4 regions of the Peribacillus sp. NPDC096448 genome follow, and region 3 is predicted to be linked to each of the others. Evidence: riboswitches for the same ligand, from Rfam matches in the RefSeq annotation. Region 3 holds a riboswitch; each other region holds the start of a gene.
What was found. A riboswitch is a leader RNA that binds a small molecule or an ion and turns the genes downstream of it on or off. The one in region 3 is predicted to bind S-adenosylmethionine.
Positions count from the first base shown of each region.

Region 1: linked by a shared signal. The riboswitch ahead of ACIQ0C_RS05615 (YezD family protein) and the one ahead of ACIQ0C_RS16690 (Na+/H+ antiporter NhaC family protein) in region 3 are both predicted to bind S-adenosylmethionine.
Region 2: linked by a shared signal. The riboswitch ahead of ACIQ0C_RS12400 (methionine ABC transporter ATP-binding protein) and the one ahead of ACIQ0C_RS16690 (Na+/H+ antiporter NhaC family protein) in region 3 are both predicted to bind S-adenosylmethionine.
Region 4: linked by a shared signal. The riboswitch ahead of mtnW (2,3-diketo-5-methylthiopentyl-1-phosphate enolase) and the one ahead of ACIQ0C_RS16690 (Na+/H+ antiporter NhaC family protein) in region 3 are both predicted to bind S-adenosylmethionine.

Region 1 is NZ_JBIWEU010000002.1:366,044-368,246, reverse strand. It holds gene ACIQ0C_RS05620 (phosphoadenylyl-sulfate reductase) at 1-612, opposite strand, end outside; gene ACIQ0C_RS05615 (YezD family protein) at 782-925, opposite strand; SAM riboswitch class I at 1,082-1,190, opposite strand; gene ssuE (NADPH-dependent FMN reductase) at 1,470-2,003, opposite strand; gene ACIQ0C_RS05605 (TetR/AcrR family transcriptional regulator) at 2,191-2,203, opposite strand, start outside.
Region 2 is NZ_JBIWEU010000006.1:133,540-135,742, reverse strand. It holds gene ACIQ0C_RS12400 (methionine ABC transporter ATP-binding protein) at 1-893, opposite strand, end outside; SAM riboswitch class I at 1,047-1,159, opposite strand; gene ACIQ0C_RS12395 (O-acetylhomoserine aminocarboxypropyltransferase/cysteine synthase family protein) at 1,277-2,203, opposite strand, start outside.
Region 3 is NZ_JBIWEU010000009.1:190,269-192,471, reverse strand. It holds gene ACIQ0C_RS16690 (Na+/H+ antiporter NhaC family protein) at 1-905, opposite strand, end outside; SAM riboswitch class I at 1,095-1,202, opposite strand; gene ACIQ0C_RS16685 (SOS response-associated peptidase) at 1,614-2,203, opposite strand, start outside.
Region 4 is NZ_JBIWEU010000002.1:62,682-64,884, forward strand. It holds gene ACIQ0C_RS04215 (pyridoxal phosphate-dependent aminotransferase) at 1-556, shown strand, start outside; SAM riboswitch class I at 686-840, shown strand; gene mtnW (2,3-diketo-5-methylthiopentyl-1-phosphate enolase) at 946-2,178, shown strand; gene ACIQ0C_RS04225 (2-hydroxy-3-keto-5-methylthiopentenyl-1-phosphate phosphatase) at 2,185-2,203, shown strand, end outside.

The DNA of each region.
Region 1 (2,203 bases), on a different contig from region 3:
GCTCGGATATCCATTATCATGCAGAACATTATATGGAAGTCCATTTTTGTGGGCATAGCGCCAAACATCTTTCCATGTCCAATGTATGAGTGGGCATATTTTAACTGATTTGAACTTATTATCCTTATTGATATACTCGGTCTTAGCCCTTGTTTCGGATTGCTCCCTCCGCAGTCCCGAAAGCCAGGCTGTTGCTGTTGAAAGCACATCAGTTAGCGGAATGATTTTACGGATGTTACAGCACTTATTGGAATCTCTAAGCCATAATTCATCCCCATATTCCGCCGCTTGTTCCTCAAGCGTCAAGTCAGGTTTCTTCATTTCGATCAAAAGCTTCGGATATCGCTTCTTCACTTCCTCGATCAATTGGTAAGTTTCCTCAAAATGAACATCTGTATCAAGGAAAACTATTTTTGCCGAAGGATTGACCTTCGCCAATAAATCCGTAAGCACGATGCCTTCAATACCAAAACTGCAAGCATAAATCAGTTTGTCTCCGTAATGGTCATTCGCCCATTGCAGAACTTCCAAAGCACCTTTTGTCTCACTGCCTTCAGGAAATACAGGGAAGTCCCCTGTATTGAAATTTTCATAGTTTATTAATGCAGCCAACTTTGTAGCCCCCTCTAAAAACTTGCTGTATCAGGTTAGAGTAACTGTTGATCAATTCCCGTTGTAATATTCCCCGGGTTATTTGAATCTAGGAAAAAGAGACGAATCTAACCAATACTCTCTTTATATCAGTTAAACCCGCCTCTAGTTTTTCTAGTCAGCAGATACCTTATTTAATTCTTAGTTTTTCATTTCTTTCCATTTGAATGATTTTACCATCCTGGACAATAAGTGTAATGGATCCATATTTCATTGAATTAAGCATTTCTTGAAGTCGTTCAAAAATTTCTTCAAGCTGATTCTCTTTATCCAAACCAGTTCCTCCTTTAAGAAAATCCGCGAATTTTTTATTTTAAATTTCTTAGATTTATATAATTCCATACAACCTTACATTGTTATGGTCTGCCTAAAATTTTCACAAAAAACAAAAATCTTTCCATGATGGAAAGATCGCAAGGTAAATATCTTTACCTTATCTTCCAAAATGATCAACATTTTGTTGGAGGTAGCACCTTGCATCCATCATGCAGGTTGCTGGACTTCAAAGGGCCAATTCCCTCCGTCGCTCTGGATAAGTTTTATTATTTTAAATATTAACATATATTTAATCCTTGTCAATGGAGTTTTCTTATAAAATAACTTGGTTTAATATTATGGATGAACTGTTATTTTTATACACACTATTCAATTTATGATTTTATGTTCATATAAATACGAAAATAGACTCGTCTTTTTAGATAAAGTCTCCAAAAAAATGAGTCTATTTTCATTAATAGGCCTATTATTGACTCGTGTTATTCTAAAAAAAATATCTAGGGTTCAGTCTTTTTATAGAAGGAATTAATTTATTTAAGTCATTAATTTCTTAACTGTATCGCTTCTACAAATTCTTGAACCTGACTCTGGACGCGATCAATTAAATGCAAATCATTGATCGGGTTTTCTGGATTCTGTTTATCTATTTCCTTATCAACAAAATAAATCCCCTGCAGCGGCTCGCCTTTTAATATTGAAATTAATGGTTTAAGCGCATAGTCAATCGCCAATAGATGCCTGTTACTTCCACCAATCATGATTGGCAGCACCGGCTTACCCTTAAAAGCACCTTCTGGCAGCAAATCAATCAAGGCTTTCAATACACCTGTATAAGAAGCCTTATAAACCGGTGAACCTATAATGACTCCTCTGGCTGCTTGAATTCTCTCTGAAAGCTTTGAGATATCCTCGCTATTATATTTCCCTTGGAATAAATCATCTGCTGTGAAATCCGTAATCGAGAAATAAGCTGTAGTAAATCCTGCATTTTCGACTAATGATTGAATATGTTTTAGTGAAATGTCCGTTCTTGATGGAATAGCCGGACTTCCTGATAAAATCACGATATCGCTCATTTGATACCCTCCAATGTTACATGATTTCCAGATAAAATTTTCTTAAAGCATTTCGTGAAGTATACATTTATCGTAATTGTCTGAAAAATATAAGTCAAATCTTACACTCTGGACATCTACTCTTAATGAAAAAAGAAACGGTCATATTTACGGCTTGATGCTCATGCCCTTAAATATGACCGTTTCATTATGTATGATTC
Region 2 (2,203 bases), on a different contig from region 3:
ACGATATTGACATCCAACTCGAAGTTACGTACAAGCTTGGTGATCAATGGGCTTTCTGCATGATCGCCTACAAAGGTCAATTGAATCACTTTGCCTGCAGGATAGCGTTCGAGCAAATGGTCCATCGTTTCTTTCGTTTCTTCTGGTTCCGTTACCTGTTGCACGAAACGCTTCGTCATTTGTTCTTTAGGATTCTTGAAAACATCCAGGACAGGTCCCTGTTCAACAACTTGCCCGCTTTCCATCACGGCGACGCGATGGCAGATTTTACGAATCACATGCATTTCATGTGTTATCAAGACGATCGTCAATCCCAGGCGCTGATTGATGTCAACAAGCAATTCCAGTATGGAGTCGGTAGTCTGCGGATCCAAGGCAGAAGTCGCTTCATCACAAAGCAGCACTTTAGGGTCATTTGCCAGAGCCCTGGCAATTCCCACCCTTTGCTTTTGCCCCCCGCTTAATTGTGAAGGATAGGCCTTTTCCCTGCCTTCCAGTCCGACTAACTTGATCAATTCGTTCACACGCTTGGTTCGTTCAGTTTTAGAAACTCCTGCAATTTCCAATGGGAAAGAAATATTTTCCTGAACGGTCCTTGACCATAATAGATTGAAATGTTGGAAAATCATGCTGATTTCTTGACGGGCCTTACGGAGCTGAGCCCCTTTAATTTTTGAAATTTCCTTCTCAGCCACCACAACGGATCCCTCTGTCGGTGTTTCCAATCCATTGAGCATTCTGATCAAAGTACTTTTCCCCGCTCCACTGTAACCGATGATACCGAAAATCTCGCCTTTATTTATTTCAACATTCACATTATTTACAGCCTTGATCGTCTCACTGTTTCCTTTTCCTGTTCGGAAAAGCTTACTGACTTTCGTCAATGTAATCATTAATCCTCACCTCTTTTATCCAATAAAACCTATGAACTTAGTTGATTTCTCTACATTATTAGTCTGTTTCTCATATCATGCAAAGGTTTTCCCCATAAAAATAGAAAAAACCTTTCTGCATGAGCAGAAAGGCAGGTGAAGAAACAGGCCTTCCTCTCATCTTCCAAAGTGATTAAACTTTGTGTGAATTGGCACCTTTCCAAGGAAATCTCCTTGTCGGTTGCCGGGTTTCATCGGGCACATCCCTCCACCTCTCTTGATAAGAGCTAATATATAGAATATTTGTACAACATTAAGTTCTTTAGTATGGTGAAATTTTATCATAGATAAAAAAGGAGCGCAATGTATATTATTTCTAGTACAACAATGAACAGGAACTTTGCTTAAACCGTCTTGGAAGTCAAGGAGACGATATTCGTCGCCTTTTCAATTGCCTGCTCCAAATCTTCTATTAAATCCTCTACATTTTCAATCCCAATGGATAAACGGACTTGGTCGGCACGCACACCCGCTTTTGCAAGACCTGCCTCATTCAATTGTTGATGGGTCGTACTGGCTGGGTGGATGATCAAGCTCTTCGCATCCCCTACATTCGCCACATGGGACCATAATTCCACCGAATTGATAAGTTTTGCCCCAGCTTCGCGATTACCTTGTATCCCAAATGTGACGACAGATCCAGCTCCCTTTGGCAAATATTTATCCGCAAGGGCTTTATCGGGATGATCCTCATCACCGGGATGTGAAACCCAAGTCACGGCAGGATGGTTTTTTAAATATTTAATGACAGACTTGGTGTTTGATAGATGCTCTTTCATCCTAACATGGAGCGTTTCAAGTCCAAGCGTAAACTGGAATGCACTTTGGGCACTTAGCGCAGGGCCCAAATCACGGAGTAACTGGACTCGGGCTTTCGTTATGAATGCGGCAGGTCCAACTGCCTCGGCGTATACCAGATTGTCGTAACTTGGGTCAGGCTCCGTGAAGCCAGGGTAGTTTGGCGAGTTCCAATCGAATTCCCCTCCATCCACGATGACACCGCCTAGCGTCGTTCCATTTCCAAGAAGCCATTTTGTAGCGGAATGGATGACGATATCCGCTCCAAAATCAATTGGTCTGCAAAGATACGGTGTCGCGAAGGTATTATCAATGATTAAAGGTATGCCGGCTTCATGGGCGATTTCCGCTACCGCTTCAATATCAAGCACCCTCAAACTTGGATTTCCGATCGTTTCAGCAAAAATGGCTTTAGTTCTTGGCGTAATCGCCCTTTTGAAATTTTCAGGGTCATCTGGAGAAACGAATTTCAC
Region 3 (2,203 bases):
TGTTTAATTACAGCTACCATACCTGCAATTAAAATGGCAAGGAAGGAAATTTCATACATTCCCGCCATTCCTTCCCCAACTTTTTGAATGACACCCAACGGTTGATAACTTCCATCGGCCAACCCGATAATTCCGGCAAATACGATTCCGATGGAAAGGACCAGGAACACATTGACTCCTGCCAATGCAGTGATCAATACGCAAAGATATGGAAGAATCTTCACCCAATCATAAGACTGTTGGGAGATGTCAGCTTGTTCACCCATCGTTAAAATTCCTAGGATGGCACATGTGATGATGGCTGCAGGTAAAACGATGAAAAAATTCACTTTAAACTTATCCTTCATTTTCGTTCCCTGCGTTCGAACAGCAGCGATTGTCGTATCTGAAATGAATGAAAGGTTATCCCCAAACATCGCACCACCAATAACGGCCGCCATTGAAAGGGCAAGTGAAATATCTGTTTGCTCACTAATCCCTACCCCGATAGGTGCCAAGGCAACAATCGTTCCCATGCTTGTCCCCATGGATAGAGAAATAAAACAAGCGATGATGAAAATCCCTACCATTAATAGATTTTGGGGAAAAACGGCTAAGGCAAGATTCACGGTTGATTCAACTGCCCCCATGCCATTGGCAACTTCGGCAAAAGCTCCGGCCAAAAGGAAAATGATAACCATTAACATAATATTGGCGTCCCCGGCACCTTTACAGAAGATATCAACCTTTTCATTGAATGACTCTTTCCGATTCATCGCCAATGCAGCTGCCGATGCAATTGAAATCGCTACAATCACCGGAAATGAATAAAAATCTTTAGTGATGATTCCGGATCCAATAAATAAAATTAAAAATACGACAAATGGGATCAATGCCCATGGATTCCCTTTATTGTTTGCACTCATGATGTACACCTCTTTTTATTTTTCCCGCGACATGTGTCACAGCTCTTATTCTATTAACAGTTTTCGCAAATAACTCCAATTTGAACCTACCTGATTATCCAGTCATGGAGCTGTAGCAAAAAACTGGCATAAAAAAGACCCCTTCTATTTAACAGCAAGAAGAGGTCTTTTAATTTATAAAAAACACCCTCCTTATCTTTCAGGCAAAAATCAGCCTGCTGGATTTGGCACAGCACTCCATTTAAGTCCGCTGCCGAGACATCTTCGGGCCAGTCCCTCCGTCTCTCTTGATAAGAAGATTACATTATATAATTTATCAAAAATTACGATGCCTGCCAGAAAAGTACCGGGCTGAAAACTTGCCGAAACCATCTGAGTTTGTGAAAGTGACATCGAAAGTCGTTTTGAAAAGCAAATATAACAGTACAGCATTTTGTCTATTTTCGCAAGGGTTAATTTTAAAGTATTTCACATGCACTCCTTACTGTTCATAAAGAGAACAAAGTTGGTTGGAGCGGGTGTGCGAGACTCCTGTGGGAAAAGCGAGTCCTGGCGAGCCCCCGCAGGCGCAAAGGCGCCGAGGGAGGACCACCCGCGGAAAGCGAGTTTCTTGAGAGGAGATCAACGTTCAAATTGTACAAACAAAAAAAATGTAGACAAACTCGATTTTCATCAAGTTGTCTACAGTCCTAGAGGTCTAATGACCTCTCAGCAAATTTGTTGGATTAGGTTAGGTGAATTATTTTTAGTCGAGTTCACATCAGTCGATACTTCAAATGCTTCCATCTGTTCCGAATCGAATGACTTTAAATACTGTTGCAGATAAGCAGGATCATTAATGGAAGGATTCAACCAATCTTTTTCATCTTCCGGTTTAAGGATGACAGGCATGCGATCATGAATGCTGGTCATTAGCTCATTAGGCACGGTTGTTATAACGGAGCACGAATAAATGCTGATGCCTTCAGGAGATTTCCAGGATTCCCAGAGACCGGCCATTCCAAATGGAGCATGATTCTTCAGTTTTATTCGCATCGGTATTTTTCTTTCTGGCGTCTTCTTCCATTCATAAAAAGAGTCAGCGATTATCAAGCATCTCTTCTTCTCATACGCATTCCTGAAGCTTGCTTTCTCAGCAATGGTTTCCGCTCTGGCATTGATCATTTTGTAGCCCACTTTTACGTCTTTTGCCCAGAAAGGAATGAGTCCCCACCGAAGATATCCAAGTCGATTCCTTTCCCCATCATTAATGACGGAGAGCACGGATTGGGAAGGAGCAATATTGTAGCTGAATTGGT
Region 4 (2,203 bases), on a different contig from region 3:
TGATTTCGCCTATGGGGCAATAGGATTCGACGGAAAAAAACCGAAAAGCTTTCTCCAGGCGGAGGGAGCGAAGGATGTAGGAGTTGAAATATACACTCTATCGAAAACATACAATATGGCAGGGTGGAGAGTCGGCTTCGCAGTGGGAAATAAGAGTGTAATAGAAGCTCTTGAACTATTACAAGACCATCTTTATGTGAGTCTCTTCCCGGCGATACAAGAAGCTGCGGCAAGTGCTTTACTTGACTTACAGAGCTGTGTAGAGCAGTTAGTGAAGATGTACGAGGTGCGAAGGAATGTTTTCATTGAGGGATTGAGGGCAATCGGCTGGGATGTCCAAGCGCCTGCGGCATCGTTTTTTGCCTGGCTCAAAGTACCTGGAGGTTTTACGTCCGAGAGTTTTGCGGACTATTTATTAACGCATGCCCATGTAGCTGTTGCCGCAGGGAATGGTTTCGGTGAATTTGGCGAAGGTTACGTCAGGGTAGGGCTACTGACTTCGGAAGAACGGCTGCAAGAGGCTGTGGAACGGATACGAACATTAAACTTATTTTAATGCAATAAGATATCCGATTTATACACATTTAAATAGTTAAAACTTATTGACAAAGTAGGGATTACCTGTCAGAATACAAAATAAATTCTTAATCTTTCGATACTTGGATGCAACTTATATATCAGCGTTTTCTTATTTTGAGCAGGTGGAGGGACTAGCCCTATGAAGCCCAGCAACCGACCGTAATTCCATTGTAAAATGGGGCGGAATCCTTCCGCCGGATTTTCTTGAAATCCACAAGGCACGGTGCTAATTCTTGCAGCCAATGGGCTGGGAGATAAGAAGATGGCTTTTTAAAGCCTCTTCTTTATGAAGGGGCTTTTGCCATTTTGAGACCATTTCAGGTTAATGACATCGAGGGTTTACTAACGTGTTATAGGAGTGATCAGATGAGCGAGATAGTCGCTACTTATTTAATTCATGACTTTAATGGAAATCATGAGAAAAAAGCAGAAAGCATTGCCTTGGGTTTGACTGTCGGGACATGGACGGACCTGCCGCATTTGGTTCAGAAACAACTGGAAAAACATAAGGGACGCGTTGTATCGGTGACACCACTATCTGAAGAAGAGAGGGCAAACAGCTACTTTAATCGGAAAGTATACCGTTCGCTGATCAAAATTGCCTATCCGGGAGGGAATTTCTCCAATGATTTACCTGCAATCCTCACGACGGTCTTCGGCAAACTTTCATTGGATGGTGAAATAAAACTGATCGACTTGGATTTTGTCGGTGATATTCAAAAAGCTTTTCCAGGGCCGCAATTTGGCATTGAGGGCATAAGGGAAAAGGTTGGCGTTTTTAACCGGCCCTTGGTGATGAGCATCTTTAAAGGTGTATTGGGAAGAGACCTAACATTTCATAATGAGCAACTGAGGCAACAAGCATTGGGAGGTGTCGACCTAGTTAAAGATGATGAGATCCTCTTCGACCAGGAACTGACTCCATTTTTCGATAGAATAAAAACGGGAAAAAGAATATTGAATGAAGTCTATGAAACCACTGGCCACCGAACGTTATATGCTGTCAATCTATCAGGGAAAACATTTGAATTATTGGATAAGGCAGAGCAAGCGGCTGAAGCAGGGGCAGATGCTTTATTGTTCAACGTTCATACATATGGTTTGGATGTAATGCAGGCCTTGAGTGAACATGATCGTATCAAGCTGCCGATCATGGCGCACCCCGCATATAGCGGGGCATTGGCATCTTCATCATTTTATGGTATCGGCTATCCATTATTGCTTGGTAAATTAGTAAGGTTATCAGGTGCGGATTTATCCTTGTTCCCTTCTCCTTATGGAAATGTCGCACTTGAAAAAACGGAGACCTTGGCGATTGCTGAAGCTCTGACAAAAAATGAACTTTCATGGAAAAAAGCCTTTCCTGTTCCTTCTGCAGGCATTCATCCGGGCATGGTTCCGGACCTCATCAAGGATTTTGGGCTCGATAGTGTGATTAATGCCGGAGGCGGAATTCACGGGCACCCTGACGGAGCAGAGGGCGGTGCCAAGGCTTTCCGTTCTGCTGTGGAAGCCGTTCTAGCAGGAAAGGAACTTTCTGAAGCGGCGGCAGAGGAAGAAACACTAAAAAAAGCTCTTGTGTTATGGGGAGGCCTATAAGAAATAATGAGACCGATCATCTTTT